One region of the Pseudomonas sp. SDO5532_S415 genome, then DNA from elsewhere that is predicted to be linked to it. Evidence: predicted binding sites of a transcription regulator. Region 1 holds the regulator's gene; each other region holds the start of a gene.
What was found. Region 1 encodes sigma-54, which starts transcription at its own class of promoters, with help from an activator protein. Its sites were predicted from a motif close to ANTGGCATNNANNTTGCTNT; they were not measured.
Positions count from the first base shown of each region.

Region 2: nirB (nitrite reductase large subunit NirB) is a predicted target of sigma-54. The motif match lies at 2,601-2,620, and genes of this name have one in related genera.
Region 3: ACW9HW_RS06395 (CmpA/NrtA family ABC transporter substrate-binding protein) is a predicted target of sigma-54. The motif match lies at 3,275-3,294, and genes of this name have one in related genera.

Region 1 covers NZ_JBSVWS010000026.1:18,046-22,785, reverse strand. The annotation lists gene rapZ (RNase adapter RapZ) at 1-412, opposite strand, end outside; gene ptsN (PTS IIA-like nitrogen regulatory protein PtsN) at 415-879, opposite strand; gene hpf (ribosome hibernation-promoting factor, HPF/YfiA family) at 892-1,200, opposite strand; gene ACW9HW_RS09625 (RNA polymerase factor sigma-54) at 1,275-2,768, opposite strand; gene lptB (LPS export ABC transporter ATP-binding protein) at 2,952-3,677, opposite strand; gene lptA (lipopolysaccharide transport periplasmic protein LptA) at 3,677-4,225, opposite strand; gene lptC (LPS export ABC transporter periplasmic protein LptC) at 4,212-4,740, opposite strand, start outside.
Region 2 covers NZ_JBSVWS010000081.1:3,659-8,398, reverse strand. The annotation lists gene ACW9HW_RS17950 (DUF1801 domain-containing protein) at 1-17, shown strand, start outside; gene msrA (peptide-methionine (S)-S-oxide reductase MsrA) at 187-693, opposite strand; gene ACW9HW_RS17940 (copper chaperone PCu(A)C) at 746-1,234, opposite strand; gene ACW9HW_RS17935 (SCO family protein) at 1,234-1,839, opposite strand; gene ACW9HW_RS17930 (YbdD/YjiX family protein) at 2,082-2,282, shown strand; gene nirB (nitrite reductase large subunit NirB) at 2,830-4,740, shown strand, end outside.
Region 3 covers NZ_JBSVWS010000013.1:34,676-39,415, forward strand. The annotation lists gene ACW9HW_RS06385 (nitrate/nitrite transporter) at 1-978, opposite strand, end outside; gene ACW9HW_RS06390 (ANTAR domain-containing response regulator) at 1,353-1,928, opposite strand; gene ACW9HW_RS06395 (CmpA/NrtA family ABC transporter substrate-binding protein) at 1,944-3,155, opposite strand; gene ACW9HW_RS06400 (quinone-dependent dihydroorotate dehydrogenase) at 3,384-4,403, shown strand; gene rmf (ribosome modulation factor) at 4,697-4,740, opposite strand, start outside.

The sequences.
Region 1 (4,740 bases):
TGAGATCGGCCAGGTCGGCAATGGGGCCGAGCAGGCTCGTTTCGTCGGTGATCGCTTCGGCCAGCGAGCGATTGGCACTGCTCAGCGGGTGGCGACGACGGGTTTCCGAAAAGCGTTTGAGCAGGGTTTCTTCGTCGGCATCCAGATACAGCACATCGCACTGGATGTGACGGCTGCGTACTTCTTCCAGCAACTCGGGAAACCGCGATAGATGGCTTGGCAGGTTGCGCGCATCGATGGATACGGCAACCAGCGGCTGTGACAGCTCGGTGTGAATCAACGCACGTTCGGCCAGTTCCGGCAGCAACCCGGCAGGCAGGTTGTCGATGCAGTAGTAGCCGTTGTCCTCGAGCACATCGAGGGCGGTACTTTTACCTGAGCCGGAGCGGCCGCTGACGATGATCAAGCGCATGATTACTGCCCGTTTTGCTCGTCCAGGACAACCTGATACAAGGCTTGATTGCTCGGGGCGCTGCGCAGTTTGTCGCGCACGTCCTTGCGGTCGAGCATGCTGGCAATCTGGCGCAACAACTCAAGGTGCGCATCGGTGGCGGCTTCCGGGACCAGTAGCACAAACAGCAGGTCAACCGGGGCGCCGTCGATGGCGTCGAAATCTATAGGGGCGTCAAGGTGCATCAAGGCACTGATGGGCGCGTTGCAACCCTTGAGGCGGCAATGAGGAATGGCGATGCCGTTGCCAAAACCGGTCGAGCCGAGTTTTTCGCGGGCGATCAAAGCCTCGAAGACATCTTGCATCTCCAGATCCGGCACTTCGCGATGGATAAGGTTGGCAATTTGCTCGAGGGCTTTCTTTTTGCTGCCGCCCGGCACGTTCACCAGGGAACGGCCGGGGGTCAGGATGCTTTCAAGTCGGATCATGGGTTGGGAGTGTTAACGACCGGTAGCGCCCTGGAGGAGGCTCTGGGTCTTTTCCTTATGCTTTTTGAGTTGTTTATCCAGCTTGTCGGTCAAGGCGTCGATCGCCGCGTACATATCGGTATGTTCCGCGTTGGCGACCACTTCATTGCCGGGAATATGCAGCGTGGCTTCGATTTTCTGCTTCAGCTTTTCGACCGTCATCGTGACCTGCACGTTGGTGATCTTGTCGAAATGTCGCTCCAATCGTTCGAGTTTTTCGCCGATGTAGGTGCGAAGAGGTTCGGTCACTTCCAGTTGGTGTCCACTGATGTTGACTTGCATACAGCTTCTCCTTCGTTGCCAGTGCATAAAGCGGCAGATCAGATGATCTGCCACTGGAACGCTGTGGCGTGGCTCTACATCAACCGCTTGCGTTCGCTCGAAGGCGCGATCCCGAGGGATTCGCGGTACTTGGCGACGGTGCGGCGAGCCACCTGAATGCCTTGTGCCTCCAGTAAACCAGCGATCTTGCTGTCACTCAACGGCTTTTTCTGATTTTCCGCGGCAACCAGTTTTTTGATGATCGCGCGGATCGCCGTGGACGAGCATTCGCCGCCTTCGGAGGTGCTGACGTGACTGGAGAAAAAGTATTTCAATTCATAGATGCCCCGGGGGGTATGCATGAATTTCTGCGTGGTCACCCGTGAGATCGTCGACTCGTGCATGCCGACCGCTTCAGCGATGTCATGCAGGACCAACGGCTTCATCGCCTCGTCGCCATACTCCAGGAAGCCGCGCTGATGCTCGACGATCTGGGTGGCTACTTTCATCAGGGTTTCGTTGCGGCTTTGCAGGCTCTTGATGAACCAGCGGGCTTCCTGCAGCTGATTGCGCATGAAGGTGTTGTCGGCACTGGTATCGGCGCGGCGCACGAAGCCGGCGTACTGGGCATTGACCCGCAGCCGTGGCACCGACTCCTGGTTGAGCTCTACCAGCCAGCGCTCGTTGTCCTTGCGCACGATCACGTCCGGGACCACATATTCGGCTTCGGTGGACTCGATCTGCGAGCCAGGGCGCGGATTGAGGCTCTGGACCAGTTCGATGACCTGGCGCAGTTCGTCTTCCTTGAGTTTCATGCGGCGCATCAGCTGGCTGTAGTCACGGCTGCCGAGCAAGTCGATGTAATCGGTGACCAGGCGTTTGGCCTCGGCCAGCCAGGGTGTTTTGGCAGGCAGCTGGCGCAATTGCAGCAGCAGGCATTCACCCAGGTTACGGGCGCCGATGCCGGCGGGTTCGAATTGCTGGATGCGGTGCAGGACGGCTTCGATTTCGTCCAGTTCGATGTCCAGTTCCGGATCGAAGGCTTCGAGGATTTCCTCGAGCGTTTCGTCCAGATAGCCCTGATTGTTGATGCAGTCGATCAGGGTCACGGCAATCAGCCGGTCGGTGTCGGACATCGGGGCCAGGTTCAATTGCCAGAGCAGGTGGCTTTGCAGGCTTTCGCCGGCTGATGTGCGGGTGGTGAAGTCCCACTCGTCGTCATCGTTGCTGGGAAGGCTGCTGGCGCTGGTCTGGTAGACGTCTTCCCATGCCGTATCGACGGGAAGCTCGTTGGGAATGCGTTCGTTCCAGTCACCTTCGTCGAGGTTATCAACCGTCGGCGCGCTTTCCTGGTAGGACGGTTCCTGGATGTCGGTGTTGGGCTTCTGTTCGGCGTTGTCGGCCAAGGGGTCGGTGTTGTCGAAGTCGTCGCCTTCTTCCTGGCGCTCGAGCATCGGATTGGACTCCAGGGCCTCCTGGATTTCCTGCTGCAGGTCCAGGGTCGACAATTGGAGCAGGCGGATGGCCTGTTGCAGCTGCGGTGTCATCGTCAGCTGCTGGCCCATTCTCAAGACTAGCGATGGTTTCATGGCAGGGGCTTAACACCTTATTCGCCGGCGCACATGCGCCATCCACTACAGGGGCGCCGGAGCGCCAAACATAAGCAAATTATATGCCCGAAGTTGCGGTGTTTGCCTAGAGCGCTGTAACAATAAAAAAGTATTGATTTTTATCGAGACAAGCGCTCGGTCGACTAGCCAGCACTTCAGTGCTTACAGGCGGAACTCATGGCCCAGGTACACTTCCTTGACCAGGTCGTTGGCCAGGATGGTGTCGGAGTCGCCTTCGGCGATCAGTTGGCCATCGTTGACGATGTAGGCTGTTTCGCAGATATCCAGGGTTTCACGGACGTTGTGGTCAGTGATCAGTACGCCAATGCCCTTGGCCTTGAGGTGGTGGATGATCTGTTTGATGTCGCCCACCGAAATCGGGTCCACGCCGGCGAAGGGTTCGTCGAGCAGGATGAATTTCGGGTTGGTGGCCAGTGCGCGGGCGATTTCCACGCGGCGGCGTTCGCCACCGGACAGGCTCATGCCGAGGTTGTCGCGGATGTGGCTGATGTGGAACTCCTGCAGCAGGCTTTCCAGCTCCTGGCGACGATCGGCCTTGTCGAGTTCCTTGCGGGTCTCGAGGATGGCCATGATGTTGTCGGCCACCGACAGTTTGCGGAAGATCGACGCTTCTTGCGGCAGATAACCGATACCGGCCTTCGCACGACCGTGCATTGGCTGGTGGCTGACGTCCAGGTCGTCGATCAGGACGCGGCCCTGATCGGCCCGTACCAGGCCAACGATCATGTAGAAGCAGGTGGTCTTGCCGGCGCCGTTGGGGCCAAGCAGGCCGACGATCTGACCGCTGTCGATGGACAGGCTGACGTCACGCACGACCTGGCGGCTCTTGTAGCTCTTGGCCAGGTGCTGAGCTTTCAGAGTTGCCATTACTGGGCCTTTTGCTCGTCGGTTTTCTTTTTCGGCTGGATCACCATGTCGATGCGTGGGCGCGCTTCGGTGACTTTGCTGCCTGTGGCGCGACCGGCGCTGGCCAGCTTTTTAACGGTGTCGTAGACGATTTTTTCGCCCTGGGTGACGTTGTTGTCCTTGTCGACGACTTTGGCGCGATCGATCAGCACGACGCGGTTTTGCGTTGCGTGATACTGGATGGTCACGCCCCAGCCTTGAACCGGCTTGGCATCGCCCGCGGTTTGCACTTGTTCGAAGTAGGCGAGGTTGCCCACGGACGTCACCACATCGATATCACCGTTAGGTGCACGGGTCATGGTCACTTTGTTGCCGGTGACCTTCATCGAGCCTTGGGTGATGATCACATCGCCCGTGTAGGTGGCGATACCGTTCTTGTCGTCCAGCTGGGCGTCGTCGGCCTGAATGCGGATAGGCTGCTGTTGATCATCCGGCAGGGCCCAGGCGCTCACGCTTCCCAGTGCTGCGCTCAGACTGAGCAAAATAGGGAGGGTTTTAACGAGCCTCATACTGTCCTCTTACGTTCGAGAGCAGGTGTATCCTGCTTTCTTTCAAGTACGCTTTCATTCCGTTGCCTGTCGATACGCCGCCAGCGCCGTCGATTCTAACGGGTTGCTCGGTCTGCGCATATTGCTTCTGCGGGAACACTGTCATGCGAGTGGTGGTGATCAGGGTCCTGCGGTTTTTCTCGTCGAAACGCGTGATACGTACCGAATCGATCAGCTCGACCTGTGTGCCGTCGGGATTGACTTCACCCTTTTCGCTCTGGACGTGCCACGGGAACTCGGTGCCGCGGAACATGTTCAGGTCGGGATTGGTCAGCAAGGTCACTTCGGTGGCTTTGAGGTGTTCGACCTTGTCCGACGTCATTTCGTATTGCAGTTTGCCGTCCGGCAGGAACTGCACGCTGTGGGCGTTGATGGCGTAATAGTCGATTGCGCTGTTGTCGACTTGCACAACAGGCTTGTCGAGGAAACGTTCCGGGCTGATGTTCCAGTAGCCGACCGCGGCGAAAATCGCCGCG
Region 2 (4,740 bases), on a different contig from region 1:
CCGCCAAGCGCAAATAACCCGGCAACCGTGGTGCTCAATTCGTCAACGCGTCAATGAACGGGCGGCCTAACCCCTGTAGCAGCGGGCTCGCACGCGATAAACCTGAGCGCGATACGGGGATTCAGACGCCCCGCGTCATCGTTGACATCCATCGCGAGCGAGTTCGCTCCTACAGGGGACCAACCATCAGCGGCGTTTCGGCAGCGTCCAGTTTGGCCGGATGAAGTGGCAGGTATAGCCGCTGGGGTAGTGTTCCAGATAGTCCTGATGCTCAGGCTCCGCTTCCCAGAACGGTCCGGCGGGCTCGATCTCGGTGACGACCTTGCCGGGCCAGAGGCCGGAGGCTTCGACGTCGGCAACGGTATCTTCAGCGATTTGCCGCTGTTCATCACTCAGGTAATAGAGGGCCGAGCGATAACTCGTACCCAGGTCATTACCCTGGCGATTTTTGGTGGTCGGGTCGTGGATCTGGAAGAAAAATTCGAGAATCTGGCGATAGCTGATCTGCTGTGGGTCGAAGACCACTTCGATCGCTTCAGCATGGGTGCCATGATTGCGGTAGGTCGCATTGGGCACATCGCCGCCCGAGTAGCCAACCCGCGTGGCCAGCACGCCCGGGTAGCGTCGAAGCAGATCCTGCATGCCCCAGAAGCAGCCGCCGGCGAGGATGGCGGTTTCAGTGTTCGTCGTCATGGTGCGCACCTCTTATCAGTGACCGGCCTCGTTGATCGAGGCCGTCAGACCCTCAATGCATTTTGCTGTGATCCATTTTGCTGTGATCCATCGCGCCGAGGGAACGGGCCTGGGCCTCGACCTGGATTGTCTCTTTCTCGCCCTTGGCGTTTTCCACGGTCAGGGTCAGGGGCACTTTGCTGCCTTCTGCCACCTGGGCGGTCAGGTCCATCAACATGATGTGGTAGCCATTGGGATCCAGGCTCACCGGTTTGCCTGCCGGTAACTCGACGGACTCGACCTGCCCCATGCGCATCACATCGTCTTTCATGCTCATCTGGTGGATTTGTACCGTCTTGGCGATCGGGGACTGCACGCTGAGCAACTTGCTGTCCGTGTCGGCGTGCAGGGTCATGAAGGCGCCGGTCGAATGCTGGCCGGCCACCGTGGCGCGAACCCAGGCGTCGTTCACCTGGGTTTGCGCGGACACTTGCCAGGCCATGCCGATCAGGGAAAGGCCAAGCACCAGTTGTTTCAGGCGTTTTGAGTACAGCGAAGTCATCAGCAGACCTCCATGACGGTGAGCAGGTCTTCTGCGCACTCTTGAGCGGTAAGGGACGCGGACAGGCCCAGGCGCAAATTGCCTCGGGAGTCGAACACGAAGCTGGTCGCGGTGTGGGACAGGGTGTAGGTATCGCCGCTCGGAACCTTCTCGAAGAATACGCCGAACTCCTTGGCGGTGGCGGCGGTTTCTTCCAGCGTGCCGGACAGTGCCTCGAAGCTCGGATCGAAGGCCTTGACGTAGTTGTCGAGCATTTCGGGCGTGTCGCGCTCGGGGTCCAGGGTGATGAAGATCACTTGCAGGCGTTCGCCATCGCGGCCCATCAGTTTCTTCGCCTGGGCCGCGCGGGCCAGGGTCGTCGGGCAGACGGCCGGGCATTGGGTGAAACCGAAGAAGATCATCGGCATCAGCCCCTGGTAGCTGCCCAGCATCCGGGTCTCGCCCTGGACGTCCTTGAGCTTGAAGGAACGTCCCATGATCTTGTCGCTCAGATCCTTGCCGTACTTGAACGACAGCTTGCTGCTGTCATCGCAGCCGGCGAGCAGGCCAAGGCTCAGCAGGCCCATGCCGCGCAGGACCGTGCGACGGGTATACAACGTACTCATGGAAAAAAGCTTCCTGTGTAGCAACCGGGAAAACACAGTGCCTGACGGATCAGACGAAAAAAAGCGCAGGGATGTTAACAAACTGTTGCCCTGTGGCGCTCAATCGATCGCCCGCCGGTCCTGCGCCAAAAGGTCGCGGTCCCGGTGCTACACGAAGATACAAATGCCCTGCGCACGGACACATTGCAGATACATCGGCGCGGTTACATGGGGCCATCCAATCCCCCATAGAGAGCATTGCCATGTTCCATAAACTGAAGCAGGTCGCCCGGTTCTTCCGCCAAAGCGCACAGTCAATGGTGGGTGTTCCCGATTACGATAATTACGTAGCGCTCATGGCGGTCAAATCCCCCGACGAGCCAGTCATGACTTACGAGGCATTTTTCCGTGAGCGCCAGGAAGCACGGTTTGGCCGGGGCAAGTGCAATACGCGGTGCTGCTGAATTCCAACAAACACCTGGCAATCTGTGGCGAGGGGATTTATCCCCGTTGGGCTGCAAAGCAGCCCCCAAAAAGGGACTGCTGCGCAGTCCAACGGGGATAAATCCCCTCGCCACAAAAATCCCCTCTTCACATGTTCATCCTCAATTTCTTGACAGCAACATGCACTTTTATAAAGCGCGAAGCCTGCCAGCGTGCACCAGTGCGTAGCGGTTTGCTGATCCATCTTCCCCTCGGCCACGCTCGGCCAGTTGAATACGACTCGCCTTGAAACCCGCCTGAACCGCCGTCCCCGACCATTTCTCCAGCCCCGATCTTCGACTGGCACAAACCCTGCATTGATCCCCTCAAGCCCCTCTACATAGATGGGCAGCCCGCTCGGTCAACGACGATCGATCAACCGCACAGGTCGTGGGCAATATCGGTGGATCAGGCATGGCCGTCTGGTTTCAACACCGCAAAAGAACAGGCAAAGACGCCTGGAACCGCAAGGTTTCAGGCGTTTTTTTTTGCTTTTTGAACCGTGATGGGCTTGGGCAGGTGTCGTTTATGAATTCCAATGTAGCCACTTTGAACAAACTGCAAACGCTGGTCGTGATCGGCAATGGCATGGTCGGGCATCACTGTGTCGAGCAGTTGATCGAGCGCGGCGCTCTGGGGCGCTATCGCTTGCACGTCTTCAGCGAGGAGCCGATGCGTGCTTACGACCGTGTGCATTTGTCCGAATACTTTACCGGTCGCGATGCCGAGTCGCTGGCGCTGAGTGACGCCTCGCTGTACGAGACGCCCGGCGTCACATTGCACCTGGGTGTACCGGTGCTGGAAATCGACCGCGAACAGCGTCAAGTCATCACCGCACAGGGTTGCGTGCATTACGACAAACTGGTCCTGGCCACCGGCTCTTATCCGTTCGTGCCGCCGATTGAAGGCGCCGAAGGTCATTCGCGGCTGGTGTATCGCACCCTGGAAGACCTCGATGCCATTCGTGCCGCGGCGGCCGATGCGCGCCGTGGTGTGGTGGTCGGCGGTGGCTTGCTCGGTCTGGAAGCGGCCAATGCTCTGAAGAGCCTGGGCCTGGAAGCTCATGTAGTGGAATTCGCGCCACGCCTGATGCCGGTGCAACTGGACGATCTGGGTGGTTTGGCGCTCAAGGCGCAGATCGAACGGCTGGGCGTCGGCGTGCACCTGTCCCGCGCCACGCAATCGATCAGTGCGGGCGAGGACTATCGCTATCGCATGAATTTTGCCAACGATGAATTTCTGGAAACCGACCTGGTGGTGTTCTCCGCCGGCATCCGTGCCCAGGATGCGTTGGCCCGCCAGTGTGCGCTGGAGATCGGCCCGCGTGGTGGGGTGGTGATTGACGACACCTGCCTGAGCTGCGACCCGAACATCTACGCCATCGGCGAGTGCGCTTCATGGAACGGCAGCCTGTTCGGCCTGGTTGCCCCCGGCTACCAGATGGCGCGCAGCGTTGCGGCGCGGCTGTGTGAGGACGTCGCGGAGCCGTTCCAGGGCGCCGACATGTCGACCAAGCTCAAACTGCTGGGTGTCGATGTCGGCTCCATCGGCGATGCTCACGCCAACACGCCGGGCGCGCGCAGTTATCAGTTCATTGACGAGACGACCGCCAGCTATCGCCGTCTGGTGGTGGACGCCAGCGGCAAGCAGGTGCTGGGTGCGGTGCTGATCGGTGACAACAGCTATTACGACACGCTGCTGCAATACATGCAGAACGCGATTGCCTTGCCATCCGAACCGGCTGCCTTGATCCTGCCATCGTCCGAAGGCGCGCCGACCCTCGGCCCTGGCGCCTTGCCGGAAACGGCCACCGTCTGTTCCTGTCACAACGTTACCAAGGGCGCGATCTGCTCGGCCATCGACGGCGGCTGCACCGATCTGGGCCTGCTCAAGTCGCAGACCAAGGCGTGCACCGGCTGCGGCGGTTGCGCCGGCCTGCTCAAGCAAGTCTTCGAACACGAACTGATCGCCCGTGGCGTCAGTGTCGACAAGAGCCTGTGCGAGCATTTCGCCTACACCCGTCAGGAGTTGTATGCGCTGGTGCGGGTGGAAGGGGTGATCACCTTCGAAGAACTGCTGGCCAAACATGGCCGTGGCCACACCGGTTGCGATGTGTGCAAGCCGGCGGTGGGTTCGATCCTGGCGTCGTGCTGGAACCAGCCGATCATGGACCCGTCGCTGGTGCCGTTGCAGGACACCAACGACACCTTCATGGCCAACATGCAGAAAAACGGCACCTACTCGGTCGTGCCGCGCATTCCCGGTGGCGAGATCACTGCCGACAAGCTGATCGCCATCGGTGTGGTGGCGAAGAAATACGACCTCTATACCAAAATCACCGGCGGCCAGCGGATTGACCTGTTCGGGGCGCAATTGCATCAATTGCCGGACATCTGGGGCGAGTTGATTGAAGCGGGCTTCGAAACCGGGCACGCCTAC
Region 3 (4,740 bases), on a different contig from region 1:
TTGTGGAACCAACTGGAACACCGCGCCGTTGCCTGCCCCAAGACCCAGCATGGTGCAGACGAAAAGTGCCAGGGCCGCGTAGGAACTTGGCAGGTTGAAACCCACGGCCGCGATGCAGATCGCCGCTACGGTGTACATCGCCAGCAAGGTGCGGATGCCGCCGAAGCGATCAGCCAGGGCGCCGCCCAAAGGACGCATCAGGCTGCCGCCGAACACGCAGGCCGCGGTGTAGTAACCGGCGGTCACCGGGCTCAGGCCATACTGGTCGTTGAAATAACCGGGCAGGGCACTGGCCAGGCCAATGAAGCCGCCGAAGGTCACACAGTAGAAGAACATGAACCACCAGCTGTCGCGGTCGCCCAGCGCCTTGAAGTAGTCGGCCATCGACTTGGCTTTCGGCCGTTCGGGGGCGTTTTTGGCCAGCCAGGCGAAGACGATCAGGGTCAGGATCAGCGGGATCAAGGCGAAGCCGAATACATTGCTCCAGCCAAACGCCGCTGCCAGCACTGGCGCAATCAGCGCGGCCAGCACGGTGCCCGAGTTACCGGCCCCGGCGATGCCCATGGCTTTGCCTTGATGCTGCGGCGGATACCATTGCGATGCCAGGGGCAGGGCGACGGCGAAAGAGGCGCCAGCCATGCCCAGGAACAGCCCCAGCAGCAGCGCTTGCTCGTAGCTGTGGATCCCGAGTTTCCAGGCACCGAACAACGCACAAATGACGATCACTTGACCGATGATGCCGGCGGTTTTCGGTGACAGGCGATCAGCCAGCATGCCCATCACAAAGCGCAACACCGCGCCGGCCAGAATCGGCGTGGCCACCACCAGCCCGCGCTGTTGGGTGGTCAAGTGCAAGTCACCGGCGATTTGCACCGCCAGGGGGCCGAGCAGGTACCAGACCATGAAGCTCAAATCGAAATAGAGGAAGGCCGCGAACAGGGTCGGGGTATGGCCGGATTTCCAGAAGCTTGAATTCATCGCGCACCTCAGCTGATAGGAGTCTCGAACGGGATTCATGCAGGTGGGGCGCCTCAGGGCCGCACCACCGGCCCCGAGCTATGGGGCCAAAACAAAAAAACGCCGCTACCCGATTCGCCAGGGGCAAATGGGGTGAGCGACGTCTTTGTCGTAGGTGGGGCAACCGCCGTTGGTTACCTGTGGCGATTACCTAGCGAGATTTGTGCCAACAGCCAGCTATGCAGGGAAAGAGCTTTTGTGGCGAGGGAGCTTGCTCCCGCTCGGCTGCGCAGCAGTCGTAAATCCAGTAATACCTGATTCATCGGATTGCCTGATTTTAGGGCCGCTGCGCAACCCAACGGGAGCAAGCTCCCTCGCCACAGAGGAGCAGGGCTTCAATTAAGCAACTCACTCATGGCAATGATCTGCTCCGCCACCTGGATCAGCTTCTGCTGGCGGCTCATGGCCTGGCGGCGCATCAGGGTGTAGGCCTCTTCTTCGTTGCAGTCCTTCATTTTCATCAGCAGACCCTTGGCCAGCTCGATACGCTTGCGCTCGGCCAGTTGCTGGTCGCGGGCATGCAGTTGCGCGCGCAAGGCCTGGTCGCTTTCGAAACGGGCCATGGCCACGTCGAGAATCGGCTGCAAGCGTTGTGCGTGAATGCCTTCGACGATGTAGGCACTGACCCCGGACTTGATCGCCTGGCGCATCACGTCGGGGTCGTGTTCGTCGGTAAACATCACGATCGGCCGTGGCTGGTCGCGGCTCACCAGCACCACTTGCTCCATCACATCGCGGCCGGGTGACTCGGTATCGATCAGAATCACGTCCGGACGCACCGTTTCGACGCGTTCGGGCAGGTCGATGGTCAGCCCGGACTCGTCGATCACCTCGAAGCCGGCTTCGATCAGGGCCGCTTTCAGGCGCCCGACTTTTTTCGCGGTGTCGTTGATCAGCAGGATACGCAACATATTCGCAGTCTCCTGTCAGCGGCTGGCGATAAGGGGCGAGCTGTCGCTCATGGCGTGCAGCTTGAAGCTGCGGGCGTAGCCGGCCGGATCAGACCCATCCCAGACCCTGCCGTCGATCAGCTGGCTGCTGCGCATTGCTTCGCTCGCAGAAGCGACTCCGACGGCACTGGCGGCCTCTCGGTACAAGTCTAGTTGCTGGACATGACGGGCCACCGCGAGGTAATCCGGATCGTCGCGCAACAACCCCCAGCGACGGAATTGGGTCATGAACCACATGCCATCGGACAGATACGGCAAATTGACCTCGCCATCAGCATGGAAACGCAAGGCGTGCGGGTCTTGCCAGCGATTGCCGAGACCGTCGGCGTAGTCACCCAGCAGGCGCGGTTCGATGCAGTCGAGCGGGGCGTCGAGGTACTGCGGTGCGCTGAGCAATTGCGCGGTGCTGCGGCGGTTTTCGGTGCTGTCTTCGATGAAACGGCTGGCTTGCAGGATTGCCATCACCAGCGCCCGGGCGGTATTGGGGTATTGCTCGACGAAGGCGCGGGTGCAGCCCAGGACCTTTTCCGGGTGATCGGGCCAGATGGTCTGGGTCGTCGCCAGGGTAAAACCGAGATCCTGTTGCACCGCGCTGGCGGACCAGGGCTCGCCGACACAAAAACCGTCGATGCGGCCCGCTTGCAGGTGCGCGACCATTTGCGGCGGCGGCACCACCACGCTGTCGACGTCCTGCAACGGATGAATGCCCTGGCTGGCGAGCCAGTAATACAGCCACATGGCGTGGGTGCCGGTGGGAAAGGTCTGAGCAAAGGTCAGTTTTGGGCGAGTTTGGTGCACGTGTCGGTGCAGTGCCTCAGGACCGGTCACGCCCAGGCTCTGTAATCCGTGGGAGAGGTTGATGCTCTGGCCGTTCTGGTTCAGCCCCATGAGCACGGCCATGTCGGTCGCGGCCACGCCACCGATGCCCAGGTGCACGGCATAGATCAAGCCGTAGAGACTGTGGGCGGCGTCGAGTTCTCCGCTGACCAGTTTGTCCCGCAGATTGGCCCAGGACGGTTGGCGCTTGAGGTTCAGGGTCAGGCCGTAGGGCTGGGCGAACCCCTGGGTGGCGGCAACCACCACCGAGGCGCAGTCGCTCAGGGCCATGAAGCCCAGATTGATTTCGGTCTTTTCCGGGGCATCGCTGCCATTGACCCAGGCCAGAGGGCCGGCTGACGGTTCGTTCATCGCGTGTTCACCTTGCAAAAAAAAGCGTCGTCCCGGGTCCTTGCACACGCAAGTCCGGGTGACGACGCCATTGTCCTGGCACTCATCCCGTCGTTGGCATGGGTGCTGATGACTGAGCGGGTGCAAGGCATATGCCATCGCCGGCTGTTTTTCTCTTGCGCCTCGCCTGTGGACCTGTGCCCGGCTATAATCGCCGCCACTTTTCGCCGCCCTGAGTCCAACCCGCCCATGTACACCCTGGCCCGTCAGCTGTTGTTCAAACTTTCCCCGGAAACTTCCCACGATCTGTCCCTGGACCTGATCGGCGCGGGCGGGCGTCTGGGGCTCAACGGCTTGCTGTGCAAGGCACCGGCGAAGATGCCGGTAAGTGTCATGGGGCTGGACTTCCCGAACCCGGTAGGGCTGGCGGCCGGTCTGGACAAGAACGGCGCGGCCATCGACGGCTTTGCGCAGTTGGGTTTCGGTTTTGTCGAGATCGGTACCATCACCCCGCGTCCGCAGCCGGGCAACCCGAAGCCACGCCTGTTCCGTCTGCCGGAAGCCGAGGCGATCATCAACCGCATGGGGTTCAACAACCTCGGCGTCGATCACCTGCTGGCCCGCGTGGCGGCGGCCAAGTACAAGGGCGTGTTGGGCATCAACATCGGCAAGAACTTCGATACGCCGGTCGAGCGTGCCGTCGACGATTACCTGATCTGCCTGGACAAGGTCTACGCCCACGCCAGCTACGTGACGGTCAACGTCAGTTCGCCGAACACCCCGGGCCTGCGCAGCCTGCAATTCGGTGACTCGCTCAAGCAATTGCTGGCCGACCTGGCTGCACGTCGCGCGGAACTGGCGCTGCGTCACGGCAGGCACGTACCGCTGGCCATCAAGATCGCCCCGGACATGACCGACGAGGAAACCGCCCAGGTCGCCCAGGCACTGATTGAAACCGGTATGGACGCGGTCATCGCGACCAATACCACCCTGAGCCGCGTGGGCGTCGAAGGCATGGAGCATGGCGACGAGGCGGGCGGTCTGTCGGGCGCACCGGTTCGCGACAAGAGCACCCACACTGTGAAGGTGCTGGCGGCCGAGCTGGGCGGTCGCTTGCCGATCATCGCGGCGGGCGGCATCACCGAAGGCAAACACGCGGCCGAGAAAATCACCGCGGGCGCAAGCCTGGTGCAGATCTATTCGGGTTTTATCTACAAAGGCCCGGCATTGATTCGCGAGTCGGTCGACGCTATCGCCGCCCTGCGCTGACGCAAGGTGCTTTTGTGGCGAGGGAGCTTGATCCCGCAGAGCTGCGAAGCGTCCCCAAAACCATCCAATTGAGCGTGTCAGGTAAAGCGTGGTTGCAGGATTTACGACTGCTTCGCAGCCGAACGGGAGCAAGCTCCCTCGCCACAAAGGTGGTTGCGTTTTTATTGGATTTCCAACAGACATAAAAAAGGGCTCCTCGAAGGAGCCCCTGGGCCGTAGCCCGCCGTCCGGATGGGACGTGCGTGGTTAATTCGTTGCGTAATCAGATTGTGTGTCGGAGTGTGTGCCCTGTGTTAGCCGACGGCGTGAAGTTCGTTGAGTCTGTGGATTCCCGCAG